2 regions of the Pseudomonas sp. CDFA 610 genome follow, and region 2 is predicted to be linked to the other one. Evidence: riboswitches for the same ligand, from Rfam matches in the RefSeq annotation. Region 2 holds a riboswitch; the other holds the start of a gene.
What was found. A riboswitch is a leader RNA that binds a small molecule or an ion and turns the genes downstream of it on or off. The one in region 2 is predicted to bind manganese.
Positions count from the first base shown of each region.

Region 1: it holds a riboswitch for manganese, as region 2 does, so the genes downstream of both, KDX39_RS07430 (TMEM165/GDT1 family protein) here and mntP (manganese efflux pump MntP) in region 2, are expected to answer to the same signal.

Region 1 is NZ_JAGTPM010000003.1:424,597-433,033, reverse strand. It holds gene KDX39_RS07465 (YajG family lipoprotein) at 1-440, shown strand, start outside; gene KDX39_RS07460 (hypothetical protein) at 514-720, opposite strand; gene KDX39_RS07455 (1-acyl-sn-glycerol-3-phosphate acyltransferase) at 942-2,105, opposite strand; gene KDX39_RS07450 (CPXCG motif-containing cysteine-rich protein) at 2,211-2,393, shown strand; gene KDX39_RS07445 (putative signal transducing protein) at 2,393-2,656, shown strand; gene KDX39_RS07440 (SOS response-associated peptidase) at 2,689-3,318, shown strand; gene KDX39_RS07435 (M48 family metallopeptidase) at 3,473-4,291, shown strand; gene KDX39_RS07430 (TMEM165/GDT1 family protein) at 4,351-4,935, opposite strand; yybP-ykoY riboswitch at 5,005-5,143, opposite strand; gene KDX39_RS07425 (class I SAM-dependent methyltransferase) at 5,182-6,180, opposite strand; gene KDX39_RS07420 (2-hydroxyacid dehydrogenase) at 6,358-7,326, opposite strand; gene KDX39_RS07415 (LysE family translocator) at 7,413-8,042, shown strand; gene KDX39_RS07410 (fatty acid--CoA ligase) at 8,226-8,437, shown strand, end outside.
Region 2 is NZ_JAGTPM010000002.1:272,798-281,234, reverse strand. It holds gene KDX39_RS04260 (NAD-glutamate dehydrogenase) at 1-4,609, shown strand, start outside; gene mntP (manganese efflux pump MntP) at 4,718-5,284, opposite strand; yybP-ykoY riboswitch at 5,289-5,463, opposite strand; gene KDX39_RS04250 (hypothetical protein) at 5,494-5,655, opposite strand; gene KDX39_RS04245 (DsbA family protein) at 5,650-6,195, shown strand; gene KDX39_RS04240 (DMT family transporter) at 6,269-7,165, opposite strand; gene KDX39_RS04235 (aminotransferase-like domain-containing protein) at 7,260-8,437, shown strand, end outside.

The DNA of each region.
Region 1 (8,437 bases), on a different contig from region 2:
GCGTGGTAGACGGTCGTCCTGGTCCGACGCTGGGCACACGTGGCGGCATGTACCCGGAGACGAGTTCGATCAGCGTCAGCGGTAACGACATCGTGCCAAAGCTGCAGGCTCAGGCGGAAGCCGCCGTGCGTCTGCTGGGCTTCACCCCGACTCAGGGTGGCGGCAACGCACCTCAGTTGACGGTGACCCTTGCTGATCTCAAGTATCAGTCGCCGAAAGAAGGCCTGTACGTGACCGAAGCCACCATCAGCTCGACCTTCCGCGCCGATGTTCGCAACAACGGCCGCAATTACAGCGGCCGTTATGCCGCATCGCTGGATCAGCGTTTCGGCATGGCACCGAATCAGGAAACCAACACCAAGCTGGTGAGTGACGTCCTGAGTGACGCGCTGACGCGTGTATTCCAGGATCCGACCATCGGTTCGACCCTGTCGCAGTAAGTCACTGCGAAGAAAAAGCCCGGCCTTCGATGAGAGGGCCGGGCTTTTTTACATCTGCAGATCGCTGGCGGGATCAGGCTGCCTGCTGATAGAAGTCCAGAAAACTGAAGCCGGTTACCTGATCGACGTCTGGCAGATCATGGTGGATATGCCCGCCCAGAGCGCAGTAGACCAGCCAATGGCGGTCCTGAACGTTGAACGACAGGGCATCGATCAGCTCCTGCTGTTCATCGCTCTGCGCGATCAGATAAAGGCGGTCCTGGTTTTTTGCATGCAGCATGACAAGCTCCAAAAGGCTGGAAGTCCGTTTCTTGAGGAGCCACACAATGCCGAGAGCGCGTTACGGTCAGGTGACAGCGCGAGGGAAACTTCTTACAGGATGATTCAAGCAGTGCGCTTGGCTCACCGGGTTCGCAATCTTCGTTATTTGTGCCGCAGAGCGGAACAGGATGCACGCCCACTCCATGTGGGCGTGATCAAACTGGCGCAATCGCTGGCAATCTAAAGCGCCAACCCTGCCTTGACCCGATACTGATTACGCACCGGCGTTGCGTACTGCTGCACCAGATAAGGCCGGTGTTCGGCGGGCACGCCGGCGAGTCTGCTTTCCCACTCATCTTTTGCACGATGGAGTTCATCGGCCGGGAACAGGTCTGCAGCCAGCGGCACGCTCAGGCTCGGGTCAGCGTCCGTCCACTGCGCGTAAGCCAGATAGTGCACCGGGAACAGACGGTAGCCGCCAAGGATCTGCCGGTCCATTTCGACGGCCAGTTGCTTGGTGTCTTCGAAATGCTCGGTGATCGGCGGCGCGAAGTTCACGTGCACGCGACCTTTATAGCCGGTGATGCCCAGCGCGATGCTCACGTCGTCCTCGCCCGGCGTCTTGGTGTAGACGCCCGTGGTGGCACGGATATACAGCTCGCGCGCCTTGGCTTGATCGCAAGGATCGTATTCGTAGCTGATCGACACCGGGATCAGGTTAAGCGAACGAATCACGTCGCCGAACGGCTCATCCTTGCGGCTCATGTGAAACATCTTGAGGATCGCCGACTCGGTACGGTCATCTCCGTCCTTGGCGCGTCCTTCAGCCTGAGCAATCCAGATCGACTGGCAATCCTTGGTGATCGAATGGTTGATGTACGCCGACAGCAACTGATAGGCCGCCATCTTCTCGCGACGCCCGATGATCGAGCGGTGCACGATAAAGCTCTTGTTCAGGCGCATCAGGTCGCTGACAAAAGGCTTCTGCAGAAGGTTGTCGCCAATGGCAATGCGCGGCGTCGGCAGACCGGCGTGATACACGGCGTAGTTGACGAACGCAGGGTCCATCACGATATCGCGGTGGTTGGCGAGAAACAGATAGGCGCTGCCGGACTTGAGTTGCTCGACGCCGGTGTAGGTAACGCCGTCGGTGGCGCGCTCAATGGTGTGGTCGACGTAGTACTCGACCTTGTCCTGAAGCGTGGCAACCGAATCGATACCGGCGAACTCTCGGCGCAGCTTGCGGGCCAGGGTCGGTTGCAGAAACCAGCCGAACGCAGGCGCCAGACGAGGAAAACGGAATTTGGTCAGAATCGCGAGAAAGGCTTTATCACTCAGCAGACGTGCCAGAACGGCTGGGACTTCTGAATCGTTGTAAGGTCGGATGGCATCGAATTCGCCCATCATGCTCTCTTGTTGGAATCGGATAGGGTAAAAAGAAGGCAGGTTTTTCACGACAACCTTCAAAGAATGGCGCAATTATACGCACAACTGATCCCGGAGACCGCGATGCAGGAATTACAGAGTTACGACTGCCCTTACTGCGGCGAGCCCGTCGAGGCGCTACTGGATCTGTCCGGTGGTGATCAACAGTATATTGAAGACTGTCAGGTCTGCTGCCGCCCGATCGTATTCGACCTCCAGACCGACGGCGAGCAATGGACGCTGGATGTACGCACCGAGAACGAGTGATGCAGAGAATCTACGAGCCGGAAAACCTCATGGAAGGTGAGTTGCTGCAGGGCATGCTGGCCAGCGAAGGGATCGAAGCGGGCCTCACGGGCCGCGATCTTCTGGGCGGGATGGGCGAGCTGCCCGTGTTCGGCCTGCTGTGGATCACCGTCGATGACGACAAGGTCGAGCGCGCACGGGAACTGATCACTGCGTACAATGCAGCCTCGCCTTTGTCCGGTGGCGACGAGCCGGACAGTTTTCCCGATGTACTGGTGTGCTGAGCGCCTTCCTTTAAAGAGTCCGATTACCCCTCATGTGTGGACGTTATGCCCTGTTTCGCTGGACACCCGCTTTTGCGGCCTTGCCCGGTTTTCCGGCTGACCAGCAGGCGCAGTGGAATATTTCTCCGGCCGACTGGGTATTGATCATGCGTGCTGCCGAGGGCGGTCGTGATGTGGAACTGGTGCGTGCCCGCTGGGGCCTGACACCAGCCTGGCTGACCGATCTGTCGAAAACCCCTGCTCATGCGCGAGCCGAAACCGTTGCCGAACAGCCCATGTTCCGCGAAGCCTTCAAACAGCGGCGTTGTCTGCTTCCCGCCAATGGTTTCTATGAATGGCGCGGCACCTCACGCAAGCGCCCGTTCTGGCTCACGCCGGGCGAGGGCTCGGCATTGTTTTTTGCAGCGATCTGGGAAGCGTACCCGGTGCAGGGCCATACCTACCTGAGTGTCGCAGTGGTGACCCAGGCCGCCGCCACTCAGCGCCGTCCCTTGATTCTGGATGCCGAAGGACAGAAAGCCTGGCTGGCGTCCGATACGCCGCTTCCTGAACTGCAAGCCTTGCTGGCCGCGCCGCAGGTCCCGCTGCGTGAACGGCCACTGGCCAATCTGGTTAACGATCCGAAACTCAATGCGCCTGAGTGTCTGACGCCGCTGAGTTGATAAATGTGTATAAGCTGACACGCGCCTGATACACACCTGATATACCCAAGGAACCATTTACCCCTGCCATGTACCAACATGGCAATTGGCTGGTATCTGGCGCTGGACGTATTCACGTCCTAGGATGACCGCCTCACGAACAAGGAGATTCACCATGCGTCAGTCATTTGCCCTCTGTGCCTTGAGCGCTGCGTTACTGCTCGGCGGGTGTCAGGCCGTCAATACCACGACCGGTGATTCGGTAGGTGTCGAGCGCAAGCAGTACATGTTCAGCATGCTGTCCACGGATGAAGTGAACAAAATGTACGCCCAGTCCTACCAGCAGACGGTAGGCGAGGCGAGCAGCAAGGGCGTGCTGGACACCACCAGCTCAGACGCAAAGCGCGTCAATGCGATTGCCAAGCGACTGATTGCCCAGGCGCCGAAGCTGCGTCCCGACTCTGCCCAGTGGCAGTGGGAAGTGAACCTGATCAAGAGCGATGACCTGAACGCCAACTGCGGTCCTGGCGGCAAGATCATTTTCTTCACGGGCCTGATCGATACCCTGAAATTGACCGACGACGAAATTGCTGCGGTCATGGGGCATGAAATCGCCCATGCCTTGCGCGAGCATGGGCGTGAAGCGATGTCCAAGGCTTATGGTGTGGCAATGGCCAAACAGGGCGCTGGCGCTTTGCTCGGTCTGGGTCAGGACACCATGGCGCTCGCCGACACAGCGGTTAATTACAGCATGACCCTGCCCAACAGCCGCAGCAACGAAAACGAAGCGGATCTGCTGGGCCTGGAGTTGGCGGCGCGCGCCGGTTACAACCCCAACGCGGCCATCACCCTCTGGCAGAAAATGACCCAGAATGCGGGCGGTTCGCAGCCCGAGTTCATGAGTACTCACCCTGCTTCCGAGAACCGCATTGCCTCTCTGCAGGCTGCGATTCCCAAAGTGATGCCTCTGTATCAGAGCGCTCCCAAATCCTGATCGATCTCCATGGACGGCGCGTTGCCTGAGACTTGCAACGCGTCTGATCCAGTCAAACGTCAAATCCAGCCACTGACCTGCATAGCTTTGTAAACCGCGACCAGCGCCAGCACGAAGAAGGCACAGGCGGCCAGTCGGCGAATCATCGTGAGCGGAAGTTTGTCTGCTGCAAAATTACCCGCCAGCACCACCGGTACGTTGGCGATCAGCATGCCGACCGTGGTACCGATAATCACCAGCCAGAGATGCGAATACTGCGCCGCCAGCATGACGGTGGCGATCTGTGTCTTGTCGCCGATTTCAGCGATGAAGAAGGTGATGAGGGTGGTCATGAACGGGCCGAATTTACGTGCCGTGCTGGCTTCGTCATCGTCCATCTTGTCCGGAACCAGTGTCCAGAGCGCGGTGGCGGTGAAGCTTGCTGCCAGAATCCAGTGCAGGACTGCGTCAGAAAGGAAACTGCTGAACCATGCCCCTACTGCGCCGGCGGCCGCATGGTTGGCCAGGGTCGCGGCGACGATGCCGGCGATGATGGGCCAGGGTTTGCGAAAGCGTGCGGCGAGGATGAGCGCGAGCAATTGCGTCTTGTCACCAATCTCGGCGAGCGCAACAACGGCGGTAGGGATTAAGAGTGATTCCAGCATCAGGTTTCCTAAGGGGCGGGTCGACACGGCTATGACACGTACAGCCTTCCCGCCCCGGGTAAGGTGTTCGTGTCATAGGTCTTGTCAAACCACCGATCCGTCTGAGCGGATTCTGGGTCGCACGCACCATGGTCTGAGGACCAAGTATGTTGATACGTGCCGGACGAGCGTGAGGCTCGTGGGAGACTACTCCCCTAGGACGGAGCGGATTCTGCCCTTGCAGAATCCTTTCGGCAAGCTCTTATTTCAGGAACGTTTAGCGCTGTAGATCTTGAAACCGTTGCCTTGGGCACGGACTTCACAGGTGCCGACATGCTCTTCGATCAGCGGCTGATAGCGCAGGAAATTGTTCGCGACCAGACGCAGTTCGCCACCGGATTTCAGATGTTGGCGTGCTTTTCTCAGCAGGTTTTCGGTCGCCATGTAGTCGGTATGAACACCGACATGAAATGGCGGATTGCTCAGAATCGTGTTCAATCCCATAGGTGCAGCGTCGATTCCGTCACCGGTCAACACCTGTGCTTCAAGACCATTGGCTGCCAGCGTCAGACGCGAACTGGCCGCAGCGAAGGCGTCCACATCCAGCATCACCACATCGTTGTGCGGATAGCGACGCTTTACCGCCGCACCGAGAACGCCCGCGCCACAGCCGAAATCGAGCAGATTGCCGCTCGGGAGTTTGTCGATGTTTTCCAGAAGCAAAGCCGAGCCCCTATCCAGACGACCGTGGCTGAATACGCCAGGGAGACTGATGACGGCGAGCGGGCCATCCTGCAGATCAATCTGATAAGGCTTGGCGAGGCTTTCCAGGCTGACTGCCTGCGGGGCAGTTTCAACGGTGACCTGCCAGAGCTGACAGTGACGCGCGCTGTCCAGTTTGCGGGCCCGACCGAACGGGCTCAGTTGCCGGGCGGCGGCTTCGATACCGCCGCGTTTCTCGCCGACCAGAAACAGCTCGCGACCCTGAAGCCGTGAAGCCAGCGCGTTGAGCAGGTAGTCGGTCAGGTCGCGGGCCTTGGGCAGAAACAGCACGGCGGCGTCGAACGGCTCTTCCGGCGCCTCGACACCGAAGTGCGTGCGTCCGTCGAAGCGTGCATCCAATGCCGACTGATCTCCGGCGTGCCAGCACCAGCCACGGGCCTGCGGCAGCTTCCCGAGCAGGTCATCGGCAGGCAATCCGGCCAACAACAGCGAGCCCTGAAACAGCTCGGCCTGACGGAGTAATACTTCACTGCGCGGGTCCATGGAATGGCTCCTGAAAAAGCGCGCAGTTTAACAGGATTGGTGAGCGGGCATCCCGGAGAAAGGCGCAGGACCGGCAGCCTCCGACCCTTTTGTGCATGTAACGCAGAGCGTCACGGGCCGTATGCCCATGCCGCTCAGGATGCTTCGCGTCCCTGCACGGTGCGCCGCCGTGCAGCATCACCCACTCACAACCCTGACCGGCGCACCCGCGAAGAATGCCCGAGCGTTTTCGGTGACCTGGCTGACGATACGCTGGCGGGCTTCCTTCGCGCCCCAGGCACTGTGCGGGGTTATGATCAGGCGCGGAATGTCGCCTGCGAGCAGCGGATTGCCTGCCACTGGAGGCTCGACGCTCAGCACGTCCGACGCTGCGCCGCCCAGATGGCCGTTGCGCAGTGCGTCAGCCAGGGCCTGTTCATTGATCAGTCCGCCGCGCGCGGTGTTGACGATGAAGGCATGAGGTTTCATCAGGCTCAGTTCGTGTGCGCCGATCATGTTGCGGGTGTTGTCGTTGAGCGGGCAGTGAAGGGTGAGGGCATCGACCTGAGGCAGCAGTTCTGCCAGTGGCAGACGATCCGCCCGCGCTGGCCGCCCCGGAACCTGACCCAGCAGCACGCGCATGCCGAATGCCTCGGCCAGTCTTGCCACCGCACCGCCCAGTTCGCCATGGCCCAGCAGGCCCAGCGTCTTGCCTTCCAGCTCAACGATCGGAAAATCCAGCAGGCAGAATTGTTTCGACTTTTGCCACAGGCCCTGATGCACAGCCTGCTGGTAATCCGGCAGGCGAGTCGCGAGTGCCAGTAGCAGAAGCAGCGTGTGCTGGGCCACCGACGGCGTGCCGTAGCCCTGACAGTTGCACACCGTCACCCCATGTTCGCGGGCGGAAACCAGATCGATATTGTTGGTGCCCGTCGCGGTGACCAGAACCAGTTTGAGGTCCGGACACGCCGCGAACGTACTGGCATCGATCACGACCTTGTTGCTGATTGCGACCTGAGCACCTTTCAGGCGCTCCGCCACCTGCTCAGGTCCCGTGCTGGCGTGCAGCACCAGTTCGCCAACACTTTCACGCAACGTTGCCAGATCCAGATCGCCCAGATCCAGCGACGTGTGGTCGAGGAAAACTGCTCTGCCGGGATTGCTCATAGCTGTACCTTTTGCCGGGAAGTTGAAAAGCGTAGTGTGATCAGCCTATCAGAGCCAACGCTCATCACTCTTCCCTGGGAGGCTTCATGTATTGGCCGGAATTTCTCACCGTTGCACTGATCCATCTGCTGGCCGTGGCCAGCCCCGGTCCCGATTTTGCGGTGGTGGTACGCGAGAGCATTACCCACGGTCGCAAGGCGGGCACCTGGGCGGCGCTGGGTGTCGGCTCGGCGATTTTTGTGCATGTGGGCTATTCGCTTCTGGGCATCGGCATCATCGTTTCGCAATCCATTGTGCTGTTCAACGCCTTGAAATGGGCGGCAGCGGCGTACCTGCTGTACATCGGCTTCAAGGCCCTGCGCGCCAAACCTGCCAGCGCGTCGGATGACGTCATCAAGGCCCCTGTGGGCGAACGCACAGCAAAAGGCGCTTACGTCAGCGGTTTCGTCACCAATGGCCTCAACCCCAAGGCCACGCTGTTCTTCCTGTCGCTGTTCACCGTCGTCATCAACCCGCACACGCCTTTGTGGGTACAGGGCGGATACGGCGTTTACCTCGCGGCGGCGACTGCCTTATGGTTCTGTCTGGTCGCCCGTCTGTTCAGTCAGGCACGGGTGCGCGCCGGTTTCGCGCGAATGGGTCACTGGTTCGACCGCGCGATGGGCGGAGTGCTGATCGCGCTGGGCATCAAGCTTGCGCTGACCGAGGTGCGCTGAGTTTCGGGTAAATGAACGTGCAGGTTCGTGTGGCAGAGTGCGGTGGTTGCAGCGGAGAATGGCTGGCCAGACGCCTGCATGGCTTGGATGAACAAATCATCATTTTGGCTGATTTGGCTGGCGAGGCGATGTTCTAGAGTCCATATTTCAGGCTTGGCCTGTGAACTTTGGAAAGGGACTCATATGTTACAGACTCGCGTTCTTCCGCCAGCCGATGGCGCTTATCAGTACCCTCTGTTGCTCAAACGGCTTCTGATGTCCGGCAGTCGCTATGAAAAAACGCGTGAAATCGTATACCGGGACTCACTCCGCTATACCTATGTCGAACTCAATGAACGTATCTGTCGCCTTGCCAATGTGCTGACAGCGGCCGGGGTAAAGGCTGGCGATACAGT
Region 2 (8,437 bases):
TTACGAGCGTCACGGATGGCAATCGACCCACAGCGCCGTCGAAGTGCTGCATCACGATCTGCCCTTTCTGGTTGATTCCGTCCGCACCGAGCTGAACCGTCGCGGTTACAGCATCCACACCCTGCAAACCACGGTCCTGAGCGTGCGTCGCGGCCCGAATGGCCAACTGCTCGAACTGCTGCCCAAAGGCACGACAGGCGACGACGTGTTGCAGGAATCGCTGATGTATCTGGAGATCGACCGCTGCGCCAACGCCAGCGAGTTGAACGTGCTGGCCCGCGAGCTGGAGCAGGTGCTCGGCGAAGTCCGCGCCGCTGTCGAAGATTTCGAGCCGATGAAGGCGCGCCTGCGTGATTTGCTCGTCAGCATCGACGCCAATGAATCCAATACTGATGTCGAAGAAAAGGCCGAAATCAAGGTCTTCCTGGAATGGCTGGTGGACAACCATTTCACCTTTCTGGGCTATGAAGAATTCCAGGTCAGCAGCGACGCCGACGGCGGCCAGCTGATCTACGACGAATCCTCGTTCCTGGGCCTGACCAAGCTGCTGCGTCCGGGCCTGAGCCGCGAAGAACTGCACATCGAAGACTACGCAGTGAAATACCTGCAGGAGCCGATGCTGCTGTCGTTCGCCAAGGCTGCCGTGCCAAGCCGCGTGCATCGCCCGGCCTATCCTGACTTCGTCTCGATCCGTCAGATCGACGCGTCGGGCAAGGTCATCAAGGAATGCCGTTTCATGGGGCTCTACACCTCATCGGTGTATGGCGAGAGCGTGCGGCAGATCCCGTACATCCGTCGCAAGGTCGCAGAAGTCGAGCGCCGTTCCGGTTTTGATGCCAAGGCGCACCTGGGCAAGGAACTGGCGCAGGTCGTCGAAGTGCTGCCCCGCGATGATCTGTTCCAGACGCCGGTGGACGAGTTGTTCTCCACCGTCATGTCCATCGTGCAGATCCAGGAGCGCAACAAGATTCGCGTGTTCCTGCGCAAGGACCCTTACGGCCGTTTCTGCTACTGCCTGGCCTACGTGCCGCGTGACGTTTACTCCACCGAAGTGCGGCAAAAGATCCAGCACGTGCTGATGGATCGTCTGAAAGCCAGCGATTGCGAATTCTGGACGTTCTTCTCCGAGTCCGTGCTGGCCCGCGTGCAGTTGATTCTGCGTGTGGACCCGAAGGTCAATCTGGAAATCGACGTCGCCCAGCTGGAAAACGAAGTCATTCAGGCCTGCCGTTCCTGGAAGGACGACTACGCGAGTCTGGTGGTCGAAAGCTTCGGCGAGGCCCATGGCACCAATGTGCTGGCCGATTTCCCGAAAGGTTTTCCGGCAGGTTACCGCGAGCGTTTCGCAGCGCATTCGGCCGTGGTCGATATGCAGCACGTGCTGAGCCTGAGTGAAACCAATCCGTTGGTGATGAGCTTCTACCAGCCACTGGCCGGTGGCCGTCAGCAACTGCACTGCAAGCTGTACCACGCCGACACGCCACTGGCGCTGTCCGACGTGCTGCCGATTCTGGAGAACCTCGGCCTGCGTGTACTGGGTGAGTTCCCGTATCGCCTGCACCACGCCAACGGTCGCGAGTTCTGGATTCACGATTTCGCCTTTACCTACGGCGAAGGTCTGAACCTCGATATTCAGCAGCTCAATGACACGCTGCAGGACGCGTTCGTGCACATCGTCAGCGGCGATGCCGAGAACGATGCGTTCAACCGTCTGGTGCTGACGGCCGGCCTGCCGTGGCGCGACGTAGCTCTGCTGCGTGCCTATGCCCGTTATCTGAAGCAGATTCGTCTGGGCTTCGACTTGGGCTATATCGCCAGCACGCTGAACAATCACACCGACATTGCCCGTGAGCTGACGCGTCTGTTCAAGACCCGTTTCTACCTGGCGCGCAAACTGGGTTCGGACGATCTGGACGACAAGCAACTGCGTCTGGAACAGGCCATCCTGACCGCGCTGGACAACGTTCAGGTGCTCAATGAAGACCGCATCCTGCGTCGTTACCTTGACCTGATCAAGGCGACCCTGCGGACCAACTTCTACCAGACCGATGCCAACGGCCAGAACAAGAGCTACTTCAGCTTCAAGTTCAACCCGCGTCTGATCCCCGAACTGCCGAAGCCGGTGCCCAAGTTCGAGATTTTCGTCTACTCGCCGCGCGTCGAGGGCGTACATCTGCGTTTCGGCAACGTGGCTCGCGGCGGCCTGCGCTGGTCGGATCGTGAAGAAGACTTCCGCACCGAAGTGCTGGGCCTGGTCAAAGCCCAGCAGGTGAAAAACTCGGTCATCGTGCCGGTCGGCGCAAAGGGCGGTTTCGTGCCGCGCCGTCTGCCGACCACCGGCAATCGCGACGAAGTGCAGGCAGAGGCAATCGCCTGCTACCGCATCTTTATCTCGGGTCTGCTGGACATCACCGACAACCTCAAGGAAGGCGTGCTGGTGCCGCCGGTCAACGTGGTTCGCCACGATGACGACGATCCGTACCTGGTCGTTGCTGCCGACAAAGGCACCGCGACCTTCTCCGACATTGCCAACGGCATCGCCATCGATTACGGCTTCTGGCTGGGCGACGCCTTTGCGTCCGGCGGTTCGGCCGGCTACGACCACAAGAAGATGGGCATCACTGCCAAGGGCGCATGGGTTGGCGTGCAGCGTCACTTCCGTGAACGCGACATCAACGTTCAGCAGGACAGCATCAGCGTGATCGGCATTGGCGACATGGCCGGTGATGTGTTCGGTAACGGCCTGTTGATGTCCGACAAGCTGCAGCTGGTCGCAGCCTTCAACCACCTGCACATCTTCATCGACCCGAACCCGGACCCGGCCACCAGCTTCGTCGAGCGTAAGCGCCTGTTCGACCTGCCGCGCTCGTCCTGGACCGACTACGACACCAGCATCATGTCCGCTGGCGGCGGAATCTTCCCGCGTAGCGCCAAGAGCATCGCCATCACCGAACAGATGAAGGCGCGCTTTGACATCAAGGCCGACAAACTGACCCCGACCGAGCTGCTGCACGCGTTGCTCAAGGCGCCAGTTGACCTGTTGTGGAATGGCGGCATCGGCACCTACGTGAAGTCCAGCGAAGAGTCCCATGCGGATGTCGGCGACAAGGCCAACGACGCGCTGCGTGTCGACGGCAGCGAGCTGCGCTGCAAGGTGGTGGGCGAGGGCGGCAACCTGGGCATGACCCAACTGGGCCGTGTCGAGTTCGGCCTCAATGGCGGCGCGACCAACACCGACTTCATCGACAACGCCGGTGGTGTGGACTGCTCCGACCACGAAGTGAACATCAAAATCCTGCTCAATGAAGTGGTGCAGGCTGGCGACATGACCGAGAAGCAGCGCAACCAGTTGCTCGAAAGCATGACCGACGAAGTCGGCCATCTGGTGCTGGGCAACAACTACAAGCAGACGCAGGCACTGTCACTGGCCGCTCGTCGCGCCTACGACCGTATCGCTGAATACAAGCGTCTGATGAACGACCTGGAGGCCCGTGGCAAGCTGGACCGTGCCATCGAGTTCCTGCCGGCCGAAGACCAGATCGTTGAGCGTGTATCGGCCGGTCATGGCCTGAGCCGTGCCGAACTGTCTGTGCTGATCTCCTACAGCAAGATCGACCTCAAGGAAGCGTTGCTGGAATCCCGTGTTCCCGATGACGACTACCTGGCACGCGACATGGAAACCGCGTTCCCGCCCTCGCTGAGCGCCAAGTTCTCTGTGGCCATGCGCGGTCACCGTCTGAAGCGTGAAATCGTCAGCACCCAGATCGCCAACGATCTGGTCAACCACATGGGGATCACGTTCGTGCAGCGACTCAAAGAGTCGACCGGCATGAGTGCTGCCAATGTGGCCGGTGCCTACGTGATCGTGCGTGACATCTTCCACCTCCCGCACTGGTTCCGTCAGATCGAAGCGCTGGACTACAAGGTGTCTGCAGAAATCCAGCTGTCGCTGATGGATGAGCTGATGCGTCTGGGCCGTCGCGCCACGCGCTGGTTCCTGCGCAGCCGTCGCAACGAGCTGGACGCGGGTCGTGACGTGGCGCACTTCGGTCCGCACATCGCGGCACTGGGTCTCAAGCTCGACGAGTTGCTGGAAGGCCCGACCCGTGAAGTGTGGCAGGCGCGTTATCAGGCTTATGTCGAAGCCGGTGTGCCCGAATTGCTGGCGCGCATGGTGGCGGGCACCACCCACCTGTACACGCTGCTGCCGATCATCGAAGCCTCCGACGTCACCGGGCAGAATGCTGCCGACGTGGCCAAGGTGTACTTCGCCGTAGGCAGTGCGCTGGACGTGACCTGGTACCTGCAGCAGATCAGCAGCCTGCCGGTGGAAAACAACTGGCAGGCTCTGGCCCGCGAAGCGTTCCGTGACGACATCGACTGGCAGCAGCGGGCGATCACCGTATCGGTTCTGCAAATGCCGGACGGTCCGTCCGACGTGGAAGAGCGCCTGGCGCTGTGGCTGGAACAGCACGCCCTCATGGTCGAGCGCTGGCGCGCCATGCTGGTCGAATTGCGTGCCGCGAGCGGCACCGATTACGCCATGTATGCCGTCGCCAACCGCGAGCTGCTGGACCTGGCCATGAGCGGACAGGCCATCACCGTGTGACGGGTTGATCGGCCGCTGACAAAAAACCGCCTCGAATGAGGCGGTTTTTTTTGGGGGTCTGAAAAAACGTTTTGAAACCGGGTGCCGTCTACCGCCCGGTTCATTCGGTCATGCGGCAGACAAGTGTTCGTAGAGGATAGTCGCGCCGACCAGCATCAATACCACGCCACCGACAATTTCGGCGCGCTTGCCGACGACGGTTCCCAGCGCACGGCCCAGCATCACACCAATGGTCACCATCACGGTCGTGGCCAGACCAATCGCGGCCGCCGCGACCAGGATATTGACGTCGACGAACGCCAGACCTACGCCCACGGCCAGGGCATCGATGCTGGTCGCAAAGGCCGTGACAGCGAGGATGAGAAACGAATGCTGGCCGGGTTTTTCCTGCTCTTCGTCGTCCTGTTTCAGGCCGTTGTAAATCATGTGCAGGCCCAGCACCAGCAGCAGGACAAAGGCGATCCAGTGATCCCAGCTCTCCACGAAGCGGGTTGCAACCTGCCCGATGCTCCAGCCAATGACGGGTGTAATGGCTTCGATCACACCGAAGATCAGCCCTGTTCGAACGGCTTCGATAAAGCGAGGTTTGTCAAGACTGGCACCTTTGCCCAACGCTGCCGCAAAAGCGTCCGTTGACATCGCAAGGGCGAGAAAAATGAGGGAAATGGGATTCACGGTCAACATCCAGTCGGGCTATGAGTCAACGACGCAGCCACACGCCCGACCTTAGGCATGGATGCATCGTTGGTCTCGCCAACCAGAAGGTGTTTGCGCCACGGCATGTTGCCGAGAATGTTGACGCAAACGCTCCGTGACCAAAGGCCCGGAGCAGGCTACTCCCCAACAAGGGCGGTCACTATAGCCACGTGAATGTGAAAAAGATATTAATCGCCCGCCAGTTGTTTTCGCCCCTGCGCAAGCTTCATGGAACTGGCAGAATCCTGGACGTTCAGTTGCGGTAGGGATCCGCTGTCGTGATCCGGACCGGCTACAGGCCGCAGGCGCGGCAGCCCTTCAGCCACCAGCAGAGAGACGTTCACATGCATGCAGACGCACTTTCATGGGGCCATGGCCCCCGTACGCTTGAGGTGTTCCTTGAGCCCACTTGCCCGTTTTCCGTCAAGGCCTTCGGCAAGATCGACGCGCTTCTAGAGCAGGCCGGTGAAGACCGCCTGACGGTCAAGGTTCGCCTCCAGTCGCAGCCCTGGCACATGTTTTCAGGCGTCGTGGTGCGGTGCATCCTTGCGGCGTCAACCCTTGAAGGTGGCAAGGACACCGCCAAGACCGTGATGGCAGCCGTTGCGGCGCACCGTGAAGCGTTCGAATTCGAGCACCACGCAGGCGGTCCGAACCTTGATGCGACGCCCAACGACATCATCGCGCGACTGGAAGGTTACAGCGGTGTTCGGCTGGCCGAAGCCTTCGCACAACCGGCGCTTGAGCACACCATCAAATGGCACTGCAAGTACGCCCGGCAGAACGGCATTCATGTGTCTCCGACCTTTATGGTCGACGGCCTGGTGCAGCCTGCAATGAGCAGCGGTGACACCATCGAGCAGTGGCTGTCGCAGCTTCAGTTGAGTTGAGATCGCCTTCGGCCGGGCGTGGCGGATTCAAAGTTTATCGCCACCCCCAGGCACGCCTTGTGAGAAGCGGTCGTTATCTGGAGAACCTTCTGGCACCTGCAACACAACCGATCACTGCAACCGTGACACCCAGCATCCCGAGGCTGACAGGCTCACCGAGCAGCGTGGCCGCCAGTGCCAGACCGAAGAAGGGTTGTAACAACTGGAGTTGGCCGACCGCTGCAATGCCGCCCTGCGCCAGCCCGCGATACCAGAACACGAAGCCGATCAGCATGCTGAACACGGAGACGTAACACAGGCTGGCCCACGCCGAGACTGACACCCCGGAAAGCGAGGAGGGTGCGGTGACAATGGCCAGTGGCAGCATGATGGGCAGGGCAAGGACCAAAGCCCAGCAGATGACCTGCCAGCCGCCCAGGGTCCTCGACAGCCTTGCACCCTCTGCATAGCCCAGGCCGCAGACGAGAATGGCCAGCAGCATCAGGGCGTCTCCCATGACTGAAGCACTGATTCCCTGAGCCAACGCAAAGCCCATCACCAGTGCGCTGCCCAGTAGCGAGAACGCCCAGAAAGCCCCACTTGGCCGTTCGCCGCCGCGTAGCACGGCGAAGACGGCAGTGGCCAGCGGCAGCAGGCCGACGAAGACGATGGAGTGCGCCGAGGTGACGTGTTCCAGCGCCAGCGCGGTCAGCAGTGGAAAGCCCAGCACCACACCCAGTGCAACGATACTCAGGGAAAGAATCTGGTTGTTTGCCGGGCGTCTTTCCCTGAGCGCCACAAGCGTGCCGATGGCCAGGGTCGCAGCAATGGTTGCACGGGCGAAGGTGAGGAACAGTGGATCGAACGCCATCACGGCCAGTCGTGTCGCAGGCAGCGAGCCGCTGAAGATCAGTACGCCGATCAGGCCGTTCAGCCATCCGCTGCGGGATGTGTGAGCGGTCGTGCGGGATGGAATCGCTGTCTGTTCCATGAGGGGTTTCTCAAGGCTGTTCAATCGGGGTGGATGGGCGCATCGTAGGGTTGCGACTCAATACAATCAAAAAATCGTCATGGATACATTGGCTATGCCTCGCTCACGTTACAAATCGGTGGTGGACCAGATGGCGGCAGACATTCGCTCGGCACGTCTGTTGCCGGGCGCACGGCTGCCTACGCATCGTCAGTTGGCGGCCGATCATGGCCTGGCGTTGGTGACGGCCACGCGTGTCTATGCCGAGCTTGAAGCCATGGGTCTGGTCAGTGGTGAGACCGGGCGTGGCACGTTCGTTCGCGAGACGGCGTTCGCGCCAGGCCTCGGGATCGACCAGAAAACCGTGGCTGTCGACATGATCGACCTCAATTTCAATTACCCGTCGCTGCCCGGTCAGGCCGAGTTGTTACGCACGGCGTTACGGCAGTTGGCCTTGTCGGGCGACCTTGAATCATTGCTGCGCTATCAACCCCACGCTGGGCGACCGCACGAGCGCGCCGCTGTGGCGCGTCATCTACAAGTGCGAGGGCTGACGGTTCAGCCTGAGCAGGTGTTGCTCACCAATGGGGCTCAGCAAGGGTTAGCCATTGCGCTGATGGCCTTGCTCAAGCCCGGGGATGTAATCGCCGCCGATGCCCTCACGTATTCGGGTTTCAAGGTCCTGGCACAGGCGCTGTACCTTGAAGTGGTGCCTGTACCCGCGCTTGGCGAGGGTCCCGATCCAGAGGCGTTCGAGCGCTTGTGCCGCAGTCGCCCCGTAAAGGCGCTCTACACTATGCCGACGCTGCACAATCCACTCGGCTGGGTGATGAGCCAGGCGCGGCGTGAGCAGTGGGTGGCGCTCGCGCGCCGACACGATGTGCTGATCATTGAAGACGCCGCGTACGCATTTTTGGCGGACGCTCCCCCCGCGCCGCTGGCGATGCTCGCACCGGAACGGACGATCTATGTCTCAGGCCTGTCCAAGAGTGTTGCCACGGGGTTGCGCGTAGGGTTTGTTGCTGCGCCCGCCGACAAGGTTCCGGCCATGGAGCGTGTCATGCGGGCAACGACCTGGAACACGCCAGGGGTGCTGACGGCCATTGCGACGGGGTGGATTGAAGATGGCACTGTTCTGAAACTGGAGGCCGAGAAGCGACATGACGCCCAGGCCAGGCAGGCAGTGGCTCGCGAAATGCTTGAAGGCATCAGGTTCGTCAGCCATCCCTCATCGTATTTTCTATGGCTGCCCCTTCCCGAGGACGCCCGTGCCGATCAGATTGCCATGGCCTT